2 linked regions of the Enhydrobacter sp. genome follow. The protein of the gene in region 1 interacts with the protein of each later gene in a pairwise test. Links are inferred from orthologs where the notes say so. Each region holds a gene or a part of one and is shown on either strand. Other genes may lie near its edges. The genes, in order: OJF58_RS13755 and grxD.

Region 1 (8,245 bases):
CAGCGAAAGGGTCGTGGATTGGTTCGCTTGACGACCTACCGTCGGGCCCTTAAAAAGCCGGCCGTCCCGCCCGTTGGCGGGATCGTTTTTTAGCGGAAATCGCCATGCCCCGTCGTTGCGCCCTGTCGGGCAAGTCCGTCCAGTACGGCCACAATGTGAGCCACGCCAACAACAAGACCAAGCGCCGGTTCATGTCCAACCTGCAGGTCGCTTCGGTCCTGTCCGACATGCTGGGTCATTCGGTGCGCCTGCGGCTGACGCCGCGCGGCATCAAGACGATCGAGCACAATGGCGGCATCGATGCCTACCTGCTGGGCACCAACGACGGCAAGCTCAGCCCCGAGATGCTCAGCCTGAAGCGCAGGGTCGTCTCGGCCAAGGCCAAGAAGGATGCAAAAAAGGCCGCGTAAGCGGCCTCAGACCGCTGACAAACCCCTGGCATTTGCCAGGGGTTTTTGATTCAAGGCGGTATGCTGAAGAAGGCGCTACCGCAACAGATCGAACTCGAACTCGTGGCGATCGAGGGTCTGGTTCCGAAGGATCACCTGCTCCGCAAGATTGAAGCGGTGATCGATTTCTCGTTTATCCATGAGCGTGTGGCGGGGCTTTACTGCCCCGACAATGGGCGCCCGCCGCTGGATCCGGTGGCGATGTTCAAGGCCCTGTTCATTGGCTACCTGTTCGGGATCCGCTCCGAACGGCAGTTGGTGCGCGAGATCGAGGTCAACATCGCCTATCGCTGGTTTTTGGGGCTGAAGCTGACCGATCCGGTATTCGACGCCTCGACGCTGTCGCAGAACCGACGCCGGCGCTACAACGACACGTCGGTCGCGCAGGACATCTTCGATGCGATCGTGGAGCAGGCGATCCGTCACGGCCTGGTCGATGGCACGGTGCTGTACACCGACTCGACGCACCTGAAGGCCAACGCCAACAAGAACCGCTATGACGTTGCCGTGGTCGCCAAGTCGCGTTCGGACTATTGGGATGCGCTTGATGCAGCGATCGGGGAGGATCGTGCCGCGCACGGCAAGAAGCCGCTGAAGGACAAAGCGCGCCAGCCGATCGAGAAGGAGACCAAGGTCTCACGCACCGATCCGGAGAGCGGCTACATGGTGCGTGACGGCAAGCCGAAGGGCTTCTTCTATCTCGACCACCGCACGGTCGATGGTCGCCTGGGCATCATCACTGACACCTATGCGACGCCCGCCAACGTGCATGATTCCATCGTGTATCTCGGCCGCCTCGACCGCCAACGCCGCCGCTTCGACTTCAATGTCGGCGCCGTCGGCCTCGATGCCGGTTATGCGACCACTGGCATTGCCAAGGGCTTGGAGGAGCGCGGTGTACTGGGCGTGATCGGCTATCGCCGACCGACGCCGCCGCGATCCGGCATGATGCCGAACAAGGCCTTCCACTATGAGGCAGAGGTGGATGGCTATCGGTGTCCGCAGGGCCAGCTTCTCACCTACGCCACCACCGATCGCACCGGATATCGACACTACACCAGCGATCCGGCCATTTGCAGAGCCTGCCCGTTGCTCGCTTCCTGTACGTCCAGCGCCAACGCAACGCGCCTGATTACCCGTCATGTCTGGGCCGAGGTTCGCGAGCGCACCGACGCTCATCGGCTGACCCCTTGGGGCAAGCGCATCTACAAGCGACGCAAGGAGACGGTCGAACGCTCCTTCGCTGATGCCAAGCAACTCCACGGCCACCGCTATGCCCGCTTCCGTGGTCTCCTCGCCGTGGCCTGCCAGTGCTTGCTGGCTGCCGCTGCCCAGAACATCAAGAAAATCGCTCTCGCAATGGCGCCTATCCCCGTTCCGGCCTGATCCGATCAAATTCCAACACCATCAACAAAAAACCCCGCTGAAAAATCGACGGGGTTTGTCAGCGGCCTGAGGCCGCGTAAGCGGCCTTTTACTTTGCCAGCTCGAACATCAGCAGCAGATTGCGCTGCAACGGGTTGAAGTTGTTGTCCGAGATCAGCCAGAGCAGGGTCTCTCCGTGCGATCCCGTGGCGGCGGACAGGCCTTCCAGATTGTCGACGGCATAGGGCGAGGCGAGAAAGGCCAGCTCCCTGGCATGGACGGCGGCGCCGGGCGCGAGCTGGCGGGCCTCGAACTGCATGACCCTGACCCGCACGCCGCGCACGATGTCGAAGGCGCGTTCGAGGAGGGCGAACGAGCCGTCCGGCAACCGCGTGATCGCCGTCGGATGGAACGACGGCGCGGTCGCGTACTCGAAACGACTCCAGGCATAATGGCCCTCGCCCGACGGCACGCCGATCCAGCCGACGTTGAAGCCTGGCCGCACCGAATATCTCTCGCTGATCGCGACCAGGCGGCCGTCAGGCAGGGCGGACAGAGCCTCGACACCGCCGTTGAACGGCTGGCGGCGGAACTCCAAGGGCAGGTCGACGGCGACCGGAATGCCATCGAGCGTGGGATAACGCCAGAGGCGGTGGTGGCGCTCGAACGACACCATCCACGAGCCGTCGGGCATATGCGTCATGGCCTCCGCATCGGCCCAGTCCTTGGCGGCCAGCGGCCTGCCGTCGGGCTGGCGCAGCGGCCCGATCCGGCCATCGCTCAACCCCGCGAGATTGCCGTCCTGGTCGTACTCGATGGTGGCTGTGAACCAGCCGCCGACGTCGGAGACCGAGGTGAGACGACGACCGTCGGGCGTCACGCTCAGGTCCGACCAGCCGCCGAAGTTGGCCGAGCTGGCGCTGAGCGAAAGCCCGCCGCGCCAGATCAGGCGGCCGACCTGCCGCTCGGCGGAGGCGTCGAGCCTGAACGGTTCCTGCTGCGCGCCGATCTCGATCGGCAACGACTGGGCATCGACCGGCGCCGCCGGCGGAACGGCGGCGCAGGCGACCGCAAGCAAGAGCAACAGGAAGACGACAGGGCGTACCGACCGGCCCAGGGAATGGTCTTTCGGGGCGGTCAGGCCGCGCGACGGCTGCCTGGCTTGTGGCCAGACCTCGCGACGCGGGCGGCGCGAACGTCCTTGTTGTCCTCCTCGTCGAACAAGGCGGCGAGCTGCTCCATCATCGTGCCGCCGAGCTGATCGGCGTCGACGATGGTGACCGCACGCCGGTAGTAGCGCGTCACATCGTGGCCGATGCCGATTGCGATCAGCTCGACCGGCGATCGCGTCTCGATCCAGTCGATGACGTCGCGCAGATGGCGTTCGAGATAGTTGCCGGGATTGACCGACAACGTCGAATCGTCGACCGGCGCGCCGTCGGAGATCACCATCAGGATCTTGCGCTCCTCCGTCCGCGGCAGCAGGCGGTTGTGCGCCCACAGCAGCGCCTCGCCGTCGATGTTCTCCTTGAGGATGCCCTCGCGCAGCATCAGGCCGAGGCTCTTGCGCGCCCGCCGCCACGGCGCGTCGGCCGGCTTGTAGATGATGTGGCGCAGATCGTTGAGGCGGCCCGGATTGGCGGGCTTGCCGGCGGCGAGCCACTGCTCGCGGCTTTGGCCGCCTTTCCAGGCGCGCGTCGTGAAGCCCAGGATCTCGACCTTGACGCCGCAGCGCTCCAGCGTGCGCGCCAGGATGTCGGCGCTCATCGCCGCCACGGTGATCGGCCGGCCGCGCATCGAGCCCGAATTGTCGATCAGCAGCGACACCACGGTGTCGCGGAAGTTCGTGTCCTTTTCCTGCTTGTAGGACAGCGAGTGCATCGGGTTGGTGATGATGCGCGTGAGCCGCGCCGCATCGAGCATGCCCTCGTCGAGGTCGAATTCCCAGGCCCGGTTCTGCTGCGCCAGCAACCGGCGCTGCAGGCGGTTGGCGAGCTTGCCGATGACGCCCTGCAGATGCGAGAGCTGCTGGTCGAGGTGGTTGCGCAGGCGGCCGAGTTCCTCGGCGTCACAGAGCTGGTCGGCCTCGACGATCTCGTCGAACTTGGTCGTGTAGGCGTGATACTGCTGGCCGAGCGGCTCGTTGCTGAGTGCCCCCGGCGGCAGCCACGGCCGTTCGGCGCGACCGGGTTCCTCCTCGTCGCCCGAGCCCATCTGCATCTCGGTCTGCGCCTGGTCGGCGACGGTCTCGGAGGCGTCCTCCTGCTCGGAGGCATCCTCGGTTTCCTCGCCCTGCGCGCCGTAGCCCTGGGTCTCGCTGGAGTCGCTCTGGTCGTCGCCTGTCTCGTTGGACTGCCCGTCGGCGTTCTCCTGGTCCTGCGAGTCCTCGGGATCCTCGTCCTGCAGATCCGCCGATTCGTCGCCGAGCTTCAGATCGCGGATGAGCTGGCGCGCGGCGCGGGCAAAGGCGTCCTGGTTGGAAAGCGCGTCCTTGAGCTTCTGGAAGTCGCGGCCGGCGGCGGACTCGACATCGGCGCGCCACATGTCGACCATCGCCTTGGCCGATTCCGGCGGCGCCGCCCCCAGAAGCTGCTCGCGTGCGATCAGGCCGATCACATCGGCGATCGGGGCATCGTCCTTGGTCTTGATCCGGGCATGGCCCCGCTGATCCGAACGCTGGCGCCACAGCGCCGCGAGATTGTCGGCAACGCCCGCCATGCGGCGTGCGCCGAGGGCCTCGACGCGCACCTGCTCCACCGCCTCGAAGATCGCCCGCGCGGTCTCGCCGCGCGGCACGCGGCGCAGATGCATCTTGCGGTCGTGATGGCGCAGCTTCAGCGCCATCGAATCCGCCTCGCCGCGGACGCGGCTGACATCCTCCACCGGAAGGTCGCGCGCCGGCACGGTGATGCGCGCCTCCTGGCCCAGCAGCGAACCGCCGTCGGGCACGAACGAGACGTTCACATCCCGGCGCGAGATCGCCCGCATGGTGGTGGCGGTGACGCGGCGGAACTCCTCGAGCGGAGTCGTGTCCTTGGCCATCGGCGCGCCTTCAGTGCAGCTTGCCGCCCTTGCCGCTGCTTGGCGGCAGGTCCCTGCCGAAGCAGCGCTGGTAATATTCGGCAAGCGTGCTGCGCTCGACCTCGTCGCACTTGTTGAGGAAGGTCAGTCGGAAAGCGAAGCCTATGTCGCCGCCGAAGATGCGCGCGTTTTCAGCCCAGGTGATCACCGTACGCGGCGACATCACGGTCGAGATGTCGCCGGCGATGAAGCCCGCCCGGGTGAGGTCGGCGAGCGCCACCATGGCCGAAATGATCTTGCGGCCCTCCTCGTTGTCGTAGGATGGCGTCTTGGCCGCTACGATGTTCACCTCCTGCTCGTGCGGCAGGTAGTTGAGCGTGGTGACGATCGACCAGCGGTCCATCTGGCCCTGGTTGATCTGCTGCGTGCCGTGATAGAGGCCGGTCGTGTCGCCGAGGCCGACCGTGTTGGCCGTCGAGAACAGGCGGAACGCCGGATGCGGGTGGATCACCTTGTTCTGGTCGAGCAGCGTCAGTTTGCCCTCGACCTCGAGCACGCGCTGGATCACGAACATGACGTCGGCGCGGCCGGCATCGTACTCGTCGAACACCAGCGCCGTCGGGTTCTGCAGCGCCCACGGCAGGATGCCTTCGCGGAACTCCGTCACCTGCTTGCCGTCGCGCAGCACGATCGCATCCTTGCCGATCAGGTCGATGCGGCTGATGTGGCTGTCGAGGTTGATGCGGATACAGGGCCAGTTGAGGCGGGCGGCGACCTGCTCGATGTGGGTCGACTTGCCGGTGCCGTGATAGCCCTGGACCATGACGCGGCGATTGAAGGCGAAGCCTGCAAGGATCGCCATCGTGGTGTCGTGATCGAACAGGTAGGCGTCATCGACCGCGGGCACGTGCTCCGTGACGGTGCTGAAGGCAGGCACCTCCATATCGGTGTCGATGCCGAACACCTGGCGGGCGGAGACCTTGATATCCGGCACCCCCGAGATGTTCTGGCGGGTGGCGGTCGTGGTAGAAGCCATCACACGGTTTCCTAACAAAACAAAGCCCGCCAAATTGCGGGCCTAAGTACAATAGTCGCAGGCCCTTTTGTGCGCTGCAAGCGGCCAATTGGCAGGCCAGATACGCGCCACCGTCACTCGGCCGGCAGATGTTCCGACGCCCGCAGGGTGGAATAGGCCGCGTTGATCTTCTTCAGCTTTTCCTCGGCCTCCCGCGCCCCGCCATTGGCATCGGGATGATGCAATTTGACCAGTTCCTTGTAACGAGATTTCACGTCCGCCTGGGTCAACGGCCATGAAAGTTCAAGAACCTCGATAGCGCTGCGCTCCGCAGGCGTCAGTTGCTCGCTGCCATCCACTCGCGCCGGCGGCCGTTCGCCGAGGCCGGCATCGTCGCTCAAGCCGAGCGGATCATGGAACCGCGGGCCGCCGCTGCGGGCCCCCAACGGCCAGACAGGCCGACGCCAGATCGTATCGGCCCGAATATGTTGCTCGATCTGGGCCGCATCAAGGCCGGCGAAATAGTCCCATCGCTTGTTGTAGTCGCGCACATGCTCGAGACAGAACCAGCGATATTCGTTCAGCCGGTCGCGCGCGCGAGGCGCGCGATATTCACCGTGCAGCCGGCAGCCGGGCGCCTCGCACACCCGCACGAAGGGCGGGGCGTCGTCGATCGCGGTCAGAGGTTTGGCTCGCCGTCGCGGCATTCGGCTAATATGTAAGCAAGCGATTGGCCGGACAAGAGAGGCGAACGATGGGCGCGGTGGCAATGGCGATTGACAAGAAGCTTCGAGAGCGCTTCGCGCCGCTGCGGCTCAGCATCGAGGATGAATCAGCGCGGCATCGCGGCCATGCCGGCTATCGCGAAGGCGGCGAATCCCATTTCCGGGTCGAGATCGTGTCGTCCGCCTTCGAGGGTCAGAGTCGGGTCGTCCGCCAGCGCCTCGTCTATCAGGCGTTGACGGACGAGTTTGCCGCCGGCCTGCACGCACTTGCGCTGACCACGCTTACGCCGCAGGAAGACCGCAGGTCATAGGATCAGCCGTCGAGCTCGATCTCCTTGCCGGCGGCGGCCGCGCGCACCGCGTCGGCGCCGGGACCGGTGTAGAAATGCGGCGCCCAGCGCTTCACTACCTCGCCGTCGGCCGACCAGGCGTGGCAGGTATCGATGACATAGGGCTTGCGTGGCGGTTTGGCCGCGCCGTTGCCGGCGGGCCTGGGTGCAATGCCGCTCTTCGCCCGATGGGCGCGGTTGAGCTCGCGCGCCTTGCCCGAGGAGACGGTCTGGAACGCCGTCGTTGCGACCGGCCCCAGGAGCTCGACGATATGGGTGCAGCCATGCACGCCGCCCAGCCGGGCGCGCACCTCGCGGTGGAAGCCGGCGCCGATCCGAAGGCCGATCAGCTTCTTGAAGTCGGGCGCGATCTGTCCGCAGATCTGGTAGGGCGACTTGTCCGTCACCGCCTCGACATCGACGATCGTGAACTTGTGGTCGAGCGTGAGGCGGATCGACATGTCGTGCACGTGTTCGCCGGCCTTCAACGGCCCGCGCCATTCGTTGGGATGCTCGTAGGTCTTCTCGTCGGTGATGCGGCCCTCGATGTCCCACAGGCCGTCGTCGCGGAAGAAGCCCTGGCAGGTGACGCGACGCGTATGCAGATGCTGTCGCCCGGCAGGCGGCGAAAGCGGCATGGCAAATCCTTTCGGCTGGTCCTCAGACGTTGGGCGCCTGTATGGCGTCGGGCGGCACGATGCGCAACTCGGCGATGCGCGTGCCCTCGCGCTTCAAAATCTCGAACCTGAAGCCGTAGAAGGCGTAGGTCTGGCCGACCTCCGGAATGCGCCGGGCCTCGTAGAGGACGAGGCCGGCAATGGTCGTGGCCACGTCCTCGGGCAGGTCCCAGCCGAACTCGCGGTTGAGATCGTGGATCGGCACGCTGCCCTGGCAGACGAGGCTGCCGTCCTCGCGCGGCACCACGCCGTGCTTGATGGCGTCGTGCTCGTCCTCGATGTCGCCCACGATCTCCTCGATGATGTCCTCCAGCGTGACGATGCCCTGCATGACGCCGTACTCGTCGACCACGATGGCGAAGTGCTCGTGGCGGTCCTGGAAGGCCTTCAGCTGGTCGAACAGGATGGTCGATTCGGGGATGAACCAGGGCGGCGTCATGACGTCGGCGATGCGAACCGTGTCCGGTCCGCCGGCCGCCTTGACCGCGCGAAACAGATCCTTGGCATGGACCACGCCGACGATGTTGTCGGGCTGCCCGCGATAGAGCGGGATGCGGGTGTAGGGCGCGGCCAGCATCTGCGTCACGATGGCGTCGGTCGGCTCGTCGGCATCGATCAGCGCCACGCTGCCGCGGTGGACCATGACGTCGCCGACCGTCCGGTC
Region 2 (8,397 bases), 580 kb from region 1 along the record:
TCATGAGCTGCCCGGATCTCGCCAGCAAGGCCTGGATCTGGCACCAGTACGATCACCTCATCATGGGCAACACCGCCATTCGCCCGCAGGACGGCGATGCCGCCCTGGTGCGCGTGAACGGCGGACACAAGGGGCTCGCCATGACCTCAGACTGCACGCCGCGCTACGTGCAGGCTCATCCCGAGACCGGTGGCCGGCAGGCGGTGGCCGAAGCCTGGCGCAACATCACCGCGACCGGCGCCCGGCCGCTCGCCGTGACCGACAACATGAATTTCGGCAATCCGCAGAAGCCGGAAATCATGGGCCAGTTCGCAGGCGCCGTCATGGGCATGGCCGAGGCCTGCAAGGCGCTCGATTTCCCGGTCGTGTCGGGCAATGTCTCGCTCTACAACGAGACCGAGGGCCGGCCGATCCTGCCCACGCCGACGATCGGCGCAGTCGGCGTGATCCACGACATCGCCAAGGCCGTCGGCTCGCGCCTGACGCAGGGCGGCCTGGCGATCATCCTGATCGGCGAGACCAGGGGCTGGCTCGGCCAGTCGCTCTATCTGCGCGAAGCCTGCGGCCGCGAAGAAGGCGCGCCGCCGCCTGTCGACCTGGCGGCCGAGCGCCGCAACGGCGATTTCGTGCGCGACCAGATCGACGCGCGCCGGGTCGCCGCCTGCCACGATCTCAGCGATGGCGGCCTCCTGGTGGCCCTCGCCGAGATGTGCCTCTCGGGCGGCACCGGGATGGAGATCGCCCTGCCGCCGACCGACGTTCCCTCGCACGCGTTTTTCTATGGCGAGGATCAAGCGCGCTATGTCGTCGCCACCGGTATGGCCGACGACGTGCTCGAGGCGGCCAAGGCCGCCGGCGTGCCGGCCGTTCTGCTGGGCTACTCAGGCGGGGCGTCGCTCGTCGTGAAGGGGCTCGTGTCGCTCGAGCTTGCCGCCCTCAAGGCCGCTCACGAATCGTGGCTGCCGACCTATATGAACGCCGCTGAATAACGCAGGGATATCAGGCAATGCCGATGGCCGCCGACGAGATCATCCGCCTCATCAAGCAGGGCATCCCGGACGCCGAGGTCGAGATCCAGGACCTCATGGGCGACGGCGACCACTACGCCGCCACGGTCATTTCGGCCGCTTTCGCCGGCAAGTCCAAGGTGCAACAGCACCAGATGGTCTATGGGGCCTTGGGCGGCCGCATGGGCGGCGCGCTTCACGCGCTCAAGTTGACCACCATGGCGCAGCGGCCCTGAGAGCCCTATATTCGATCGCGAATTCGCAGTCATTCCCGCATTCTTTGTCGGGGTGTTTCAGGAGACCGACATGAGCGAACCCCAGGTGTTCGACCGCATCCGTGACGAGATCGCCAAGCATGACGTCCTGCTGTTCATGAAGGGCACGCCGGTGTTCCCGCAGTGCGGCTTCTCCGCGGCGGTGGTCGATGTGCTGAGCCAGCTCGGCGTAAAGTTCCATGGCGTCAACATCCTGATCGATCAGGAGCTGCGCCAGGGCATCAAGGATTTCAGCCAGTGGCCGACCATTCCCCAGCTCTATGTGAAGGGGGAGTTCGTCGGCGGTTGCGACATCGTCCGCGAGATGTTCGAGACCGGCGAGCTGGAGCAGTTGCTCAAGGAAAAGGGCGTCGTTTCGGCCAGCGTGGCCTGAGAAGCGCCCTACGCGAAAGCGTAGGACGCCATCGAAAGATTGCCGCTGGTGAAGCTGCGATGGAGCGCCTTGCCACGCGCTCCCGCGCCGGCGGCGCCAAAGGCGACATGCAGCGGCAGGAAATGCTCGTCCGTGGGATGGGCTTCGCGTGCATACGGGGCCTCGGCCCGATAGTTGGCGAGCGCCGCTTCGTCGCCATTCTGCGCCGCCTCTGACAGCCAATCGTCGAATTGCCGCGCCCAGGGCTCGGGCTCGGCGGCGTGCTCGCCCCGCTTCAACCGTCTGAGATTGTGCGTGGCGCTGCCGCTGCCCAGCACCAGAACCCCCTCCTCGCGCAGCGGCGCGAGCCTGCGGCCAAGCGCGATATGATCGGCCGGCGATCGATAGGGCTGCACCGAAAGCTGGAAGATGGGGATATCGCCCTTGGGCCAGCCCAGCATCGCCGGGACCCAGGCGCCATGATCGAGCCCATAGGTCGGATCGCGTTCCGCTCCGACGACATCGGCGACGCGGCCAGCAAGCTCGGGGGCGCCGGAGGCGTCGTAGCGCAGCCGGTAGAGCGCTTCGGGAAAGCCGTAGAAGTCGTGGATGGTTTCGGGCCGCGCCGCGGTCGAGACCGCCGGTCGCTCGGTGTTCCAGTGCGCCGAGACCGCGATGATCGCGCTCGGCCTCGGTACGAGGCTGCCGAGAGTCGCGAGGAAGGATCGGGCCGGCAGATCCTCCAGGATCAGCATGGGCGAGCCGTGCGACACAAAGACAGTAGGCATCGACATTGCTTCAATCCTCGCACAACATCTGAAGCTCAACAAAGCAAAGGGGGTAGAGAGACTATGACTGCTTTATGCAGGTTGGCGGTGTTCGCCTTGGCGATCTGGACGGCGCTCGGCGCCCCGGCGATTGCCCAGACGACGCTTCGCATGGTGCCGCATGCCGATCTCAAGGTGCTCGACCCAATCTGGACCACCGCCTACATCAGCCGCAACTTCGGCTATATGATATACGATGTCCTGTTCGCCAAGGACGCCAACCTGCAGATCCAGCCCCAGATGGCGGATCACTACACCGTCTCCGACGACAAGCTGACCTATACGATCGTGCTGCGCGACGGGCTGGTCTGGAGCGACGGCACGCCGGTCACGTCGGCCGACTGCATCGCGTCGCTCAAGCGCTGGGGCGCCCGGGACTCCTACGGCCAGCTCCTGATGAAGGACACGGCCGAGCTCAAGGCGATCGACGACAAGAGCTTCGCCATCGTCCTCAAGCGTCCCTTCGCGTTCGTGCTCGATGCGCTCGGCAAGGTCTCGTCGAATGTTCCCTTCATCATGCCCAAGCGCGTGGCCGAGACCGATCCCTTCAAGCAGATCACCGATTTCACCGGCTCCGGCCCCTTCATCTTCAAGCAGGACGAGTGGAAGCCCGGCGAGAAGGTCGTGTTCGTCAAGAACCCGAAATACAAGCCGCGCGCCGAGCCGCCCTCGATGCTGGCCGGCGGCAAGGTCGCCAAGGTCGACCGCGTGGAATGGCTCGCCATCTCCGATCCCAGCACGGCGGTGAACGCCCTGCTCGCGGGCGAGATCGATCTCATCGAAGCGCCGCCGACCGACCTCTTCCCGGTCCTCAAGGCGGACAAGAACATCGCGCTCTATCCCTGGAACGTGCAGGGCAGCCAGATCATCATGCGCTTCAACCAGCTCCAGCCGCCGTTCAACAACGTGAAGGCGCGGCAGGCGGCGATGTATGCCGTCGCCCAAGAGGACATGCTGCGCGCCCAGGTCGGCGATCCGGAGATCTACAAGGTCTGCGACGCCCCCTTCATCTGCGGCACCAAGTTCGGCAAGGAATACGGCGATCTGCTGATCAAGCCGAACCTCGACAAGGCGCGCGAGCTTCTGAAGGAGTCCGGCTATGACGGCACGCCGGTCGTGATGCTGCACCAGACAGACCTGCAATCGTCCAACAACGTGCAGCCGGTCGCCAAGCAGCAGCTCGAGAAGGCCGGCTTCAAGGTCGATCTGCGATCGATGGACTGGCAGACCGTGGTGACACGTCGCGCCAAGAAGGGCCCGCCCGGCGAGGGCGGGTGGAACATCTTCTTCACCACCACCATCAGCCTCGATGCCGACAATCCCGGCACCAACTCCTTCGCCTCGGGCGCCTGCGAGAAGGCGTGGTTCGGCTGGCCGTGCGATCCGGAAATGCAGAAGCTCAGGGACGAGTTCATGCACGAGACCGATCCGGCCAAGCAGAAGGCCCTGGGCGACGCCATCTCCGATCGCGTCATCGAACAGGCGTATTACGCGCCGGTCGGCCAGTACAAGGCCTTCGGCGCCTACCGCAAGGATCGCCTCCAGGGCTGGCTGCCAGGGCCGGTGCCGGTGGTCTGGAACATCAGCAAGAAGCAATGAGCAAGGAGCGCCGAGGAGGCCTGGCCTCCTCGGCGCACGACCCTGTCAGGCCGCGTGCGCGAGCGGCGCGGCGTGCCAGCGCTGCGCCGCCTGGGCGACGCGCCGCCCCAGTGCGCTCATCGTCCTGAAGTCGCTGGCGCCGATTCCCTCGACGCCCTGATCCGCATTGGCCTGCGCCATGGCGCCGACCGATGCCCCGGTGCGGTTGAGATCCTCGCCCGAGCCCTTGGAGTGGTTGTTGCCCGGCGGCAGGCCGAGCCCGACCCAGACCATGCCGTGCTGGGCCGCCAGTGTGATGAACTGGTAGAGGGTATTGTGCTTGTCGCCATTCCAGGCGGCCGAGCCGGTGAAGCCGGCGGCGAGCTTGTCCTGCCAGGCGCGGCTCGCCCATCGCTTCGACGTCCAGTCCTTGAACTTCGCGAACTCCGCGCTGACGCCGCCCATGTAGGTCGGCGAGCCGAAGATGATGGCGTCGGCGGCGTCGAGCTCGGCGGCGCGGGCCTCCGCCTCGATGACGGGAACGAGGCTCACCTCCGTGCCGGCGGCTTCCGCAGCGCCCGCGGCGACGGCTTCGGCCAACGCCTTGGTGTGGCCGTACCCGGAATGATAGACGATGGCGACCTTGCTCATGGCAATCTCCAATCCTTTGATATGACTGGAGAAAGCTTTCTTTCGTGTCTCCAGTTCATCTGATTACTCCGAGTGACTGGAAATAGTTGGGGCGAGCACTATATCTTTGCCAGTAGGTACCGAATCGTAACCTTCAGGATTGTTGCGATGAGCTCAAGTTCACCTTCGGAACACGGCAAGGAAGGCGGCGCCTCCTGCCCCATGGACTTCATCCTGCGCATGCTGATGGGACCGTGGACGACCTACATCGTCTACAATCTGCGCACCTTCGGGCCGCAGCGCTTCGGCGAGCTGAAGCGCCGCGTGTCGGGCATCTCGGCCAAGATGCTCACCGAGCGCCTGCGCACGCTCGAAGGCGCGGGGCTGGTGCGGCGCGACTACGAGCCGACCATCCCGCCCAAGGTCACCTATTCCCTGACCAGGCGCGGCCACGAGCTCGACGAGGTGCTGGGCAAGCTGGCCGAGGTCGCGATCCGCTGGCAGGCGGAGGACGCGGCGGCACGCACCCTGAAGGCCGCGGAGTAGATCGGCGGCACTATTTCTTGCTCACGCCCCAGAACACCGTGACCGGCGGCAGCGGCTTGGGGAAATGGACGTCGTCGCGCGCGGCGCCGACGCTGAACCACTCGCCCAACGGTATGTGCGTCACGACCTGCATCGCATAGGTCTGCACCGCGTCGGCCACCGCCCGCTTCTCTTCGAGCGTGTTGGCCTCGACGTACTTGTCGCGCAGCTTCTCGAGCTTGGCGTCGCACGGCCAGCCGGCCAACGCCTTGTCGCACGTGGCGATGAGGAACGCCGTCGTGAGCGGGTTCAGGATGTCGATCTGCGCCCAGCTCGTCGCCAGCGCATTCCAGCCGCCCTCGCTGGGCGGCCCCTTCTTCCGCACGCGCGCCACCATGCTTTGCCAGTCCATTGGCTGGACATCGACCTTGAAGCCGGCCCGCTCGAGCTGCGCCTTGGCGACCGGCGCGAGCTGCTTGATCGCCCCGAGATCGGTCGGCTGCGGCATGACGACCGGCGTTCCGTCGTAGTGCGCCTCGGCCAGCAGCTCCTTGGCCTTGGCGACATTGCCTTCGATCAGCCCATCCATGCCCGCGGTCGAGGCGAGCGGCGAGTCGCAGGTGAACATCGCCTTGCAGATCCGGTAGTAGCGCTTGTCGCCGACATTGGCCTGCAGGAACTCTTCCTGGCTCAGCGCAAAAGCCGCCGCCCGGCGGACCCTGACATCGTTGAAGGGCGGGATGAGCCAGTTCATGCGGAAGGCGTACTGGTTGGTGACGCTGCTCCGCAGGATCTGGATGCCCTTGGTCTTCTCGAGCGTCGTCAGATAGTCGTGATCGAGGCTCTCGATCATGTCGATCTCGCCGTTGAGCAGCGCGTTGACGCGGGTCTCGGCGTCCGGAATCCACACCCATTCGACGCGGTCGACATCGACCACCTTGCCGCCGGCCAGGCCCGACATCGGCTCGGCGCGCGGCTTGTATTTGGTGTTCTTGACGAAGACCAGCTTCGCGCCGGGCTTCCATTCGTCCCGCTTGAAGATGAAAGGTCCCGAGCCGATCGAGCTGTCGATCTGCTGGAACGGGTCGGTCTCGGCCACGCGCTTGGGCATCATGAACGGAACCGTGGTCGAGGGCTTGCCGATGGCGTCGAGCAAGGGCCCGAACTTCTCCTTGAGGACAATCTCGAAGGTCTTCGGATCGATCGCCTTGTATTCCGCCACCCGTGCCGCGAGCTTCTGCCCCATCGCATCGCGTGCCGACCAGCGCTTGAGCGAAGCGATGCAGTCCTCGGCCGTGACCGGCGTGCCGTCGTGCCATTCGAGGCCGTCGCGCAACCTGAAGGTCCAGACAAGGCCGTCGTCGCTGGTCTTCCAGGTATCGACCATCTGCGGCTTCACCTCGAACTTGCCGTCCACCGCAAACAGCGTGTCGTAGATCATGTAGCCGAAGTTGCGGGTGATGTAGGCGGCGCTCTGGATCGGATCGAGCGTCTTCACATCGGAATGCATGACGACTTTCAGGACCGTCTCGGCCGAGGCGGCGACCGAGGCGAGGGCGACGGCCAGGGCGATGACCGACGCGGCAAGAAGACGACGCATGATTTGTCCCCCGAAACGCGAGGGACGGAGCTTAGTGCCGGCGGCCGCTCGCTGTCACGCGAGGGCGAGCTTGTAGACGCGCGCCGCGGTGCCGGAGAACAGCGCCGTCTTCTCCGCCGCCGACGCCTTCGCGGCCAGCCGCTTGAAGGCGTTCCACAGGACGGCATAGCTCGACGTCACCTTGTCGACCGGGAAGTTGCTCTCGAACATGCAGCGCTCGGCGCCGAACAGCTCGATGCAGGTCTCGACCCACGGCCGGAAGGCATCGGCGAGCATCTGGGAGGTCGGCGGCGAGGGCCGGTCGTAGAAGTCGAACCACCCCATGGGCATGCCGAGGCCACCCACCTTCACCGCGACGTTCGGACGCCGCGCAAGCTCGGCCATCGATGCTTTCCAGGCCGCGAACTCCTCCTCGTGGCGCGAGGCGTAGGGCCCGTAGCCCAACGGCCCGCCGACATGGTCGAGAATGACGGGCACGTCGGGAAACGCCCCCGCAAGCTCGGCGAGCTCGCGCAGTTGCGGATGGTAGAGCCAGGCGTCGAAGGTCAGCCCGAGCTTGCCGAGCTGGGCGAAACCTTCGCGCCAGGTCCTGTCGGCCATCAGCCCTTCGGGCGGATTGGTGTGCGTGCGCCTGATCTCCTCGTGCCTGTCCCAGCCGGTGGCGTAGCGGATGCCACGGAAGCGGCCGTTGCCGGCGGCGATCTGGGCTTCCAGCACCTCCCGCGCCCTGGCGCCGAGGCGCAGGTCGGCATAGCTCACGATGCCGGCGCAGGCGCGCGATGGACCATAGGCGCCGCTCGCGAACATCGCCGCCACGCCGTTCACGAACTCGGTCTCGCCGACCGGCCGCATCTCCGTCGGCCCCTCCTTGCGGTACATCGAACGGCAGTCGATGAAGACCGTCGCGACGATGTTGTGGCCGGCCCGAAGGTCCTCCAGCAGATCGCGGTACATGTAGACCATGTCGCCGCGCTCCCACAGATGATGGTGCGGATCGACGATAGGCAGCTCGGGCTCGAGCGCGGGCTCGCTCACCTTGGCGAGCCATCCCGGATTGGGCGGCGCGAGCGAGTTGCCGAGACGCGGCGGCGTGTTGGTCATTGTTTCCTCCGAATTTGCTTGTCCTAAAGCACCGGCTGCTCGCCGATCGCCGAGACATGCGCAGCGACGATCTTCCAGCCGATGTCGGGAAAGCGCACCCAGGTCTGGCTTTGACGGCCGGTCATCTCCTTGCCGCGCACCTTGTAGACCAGGTTCACCACGGCGATGTCGCGGCCCAGGGTCAGGATGTCGAGCCGATGGCGCTTCTCCTTGGTGCCCGGACCCGGCGGCCGCGCGACGCGATGGGCGTGGATGCGGTCGAAGCCGTAGCCGTGCTCGTTGTTGGCGAGCCGGACCGTGTAAGGGCTGTTCCAGAAGGTCGCGTCGAGAACGTCCACGTTCTTGTCGATCAGCGCCTGCTCGTAGCGCTCGAACAGCGCTTTCACCTCGGCCACGACCTCGGAGATATTCGGCGTCAGGTCCTGCATAAATTCTCGTCTCCTACTTCGCCGCGTCGAGGGCGCGGGCCACGGCGACCAGGCCGGCGTCGCTGCCGGGCGCG

Evidence for each region.
Region 2: the proteins of OJF58_RS13755 (region 1) and grxD interact in binary tests that used the Escherichia coli proteins (3 or more experiments, as listed by UniProt). The link is inferred for Enhydrobacter sp. from one-to-one orthologs.

Annotation. Positions count from the first base shown.
Region 1 is NZ_CP126889.1:2,730,707-2,738,951, forward strand. The notes cover bases 5,414-8,245. They hold OJF58_RS13755 (BolA family protein), read left to right. Parts: upstream 5,414-6,604; coding sequence 6,605-6,886; downstream 6,887-8,245. Other genes in these bases: cobS (cobaltochelatase subunit CobS), read right to left, coding at 5,414-5,871; OJF58_RS13750 (J domain-containing protein), read right to left, coding at 5,985-6,557; OJF58_RS13760 (DUF2889 domain-containing protein), read right to left, coding at 6,889-7,542; OJF58_RS13765 (HlyC/CorC family transporter), read right to left, coding at 7,565-8,245. Outside these bases: OJF58_RS13720 (YcgN family cysteine cluster protein), read left to right, coding at 1-31; rpmB (50S ribosomal protein L28), read left to right, coding at 105-410; OJF58_RS13730 (IS1182 family transposase), read left to right, coding at 471-1,835; OJF58_RS13735 (esterase-like activity of phytase family protein), read right to left, coding at 1,924-2,898; cobaltochelatase subunit CobT, read right to left, coding at 2,952-4,856; more of cobS, read right to left, coding at 4,867-5,413. UniProt on the Escherichia coli protein: Transcriptional regulator that plays an important role in general stress response. Has many effects on cell morphology, cell growth and cell division. Acts by regulating the transcription of many genes, including dacA (PBP-5), dacC (PBP-6), ampC and mreB.
Region 2 is NZ_CP126889.1:3,306,585-3,314,981, reverse strand. What follows is about bases 1-2,984. They hold grxD (Grx4 family monothiol glutaredoxin), read left to right. Parts: upstream 1-1,313; coding sequence 1,314-1,655; downstream 1,656-2,984. Other genes in these bases: OJF58_RS16580 (ABC transporter substrate-binding protein), read left to right, coding at 2,510-2,984; OJF58_RS16585 (class III extradiol ring-cleavage dioxygenase), read right to left, coding at 1,664-2,422; OJF58_RS16595 (BolA family protein), read left to right, coding at 1,007-1,243; purL (phosphoribosylformylglycinamidine synthase subunit PurL), read left to right, coding at 1-989. Outside these bases: more of OJF58_RS16580, read left to right, coding at 2,985-4,060; OJF58_RS16575 (NAD(P)H-dependent oxidoreductase), read right to left, coding at 4,106-4,690; OJF58_RS16570 (helix-turn-helix domain-containing protein), read left to right, coding at 4,838-5,215; OJF58_RS16565 (ABC transporter substrate-binding protein), read right to left, coding at 5,226-6,794; OJF58_RS16560 (amidohydrolase family protein), read right to left, coding at 6,849-7,895; OJF58_RS16555 (AtzH-like domain-containing protein), read right to left, coding at 7,919-8,323; OJF58_RS16550 (amidase), read right to left, coding at 8,337-8,397. UniProt on the Escherichia coli protein: Monothiol glutaredoxin involved in the biogenesis of iron-sulfur clusters.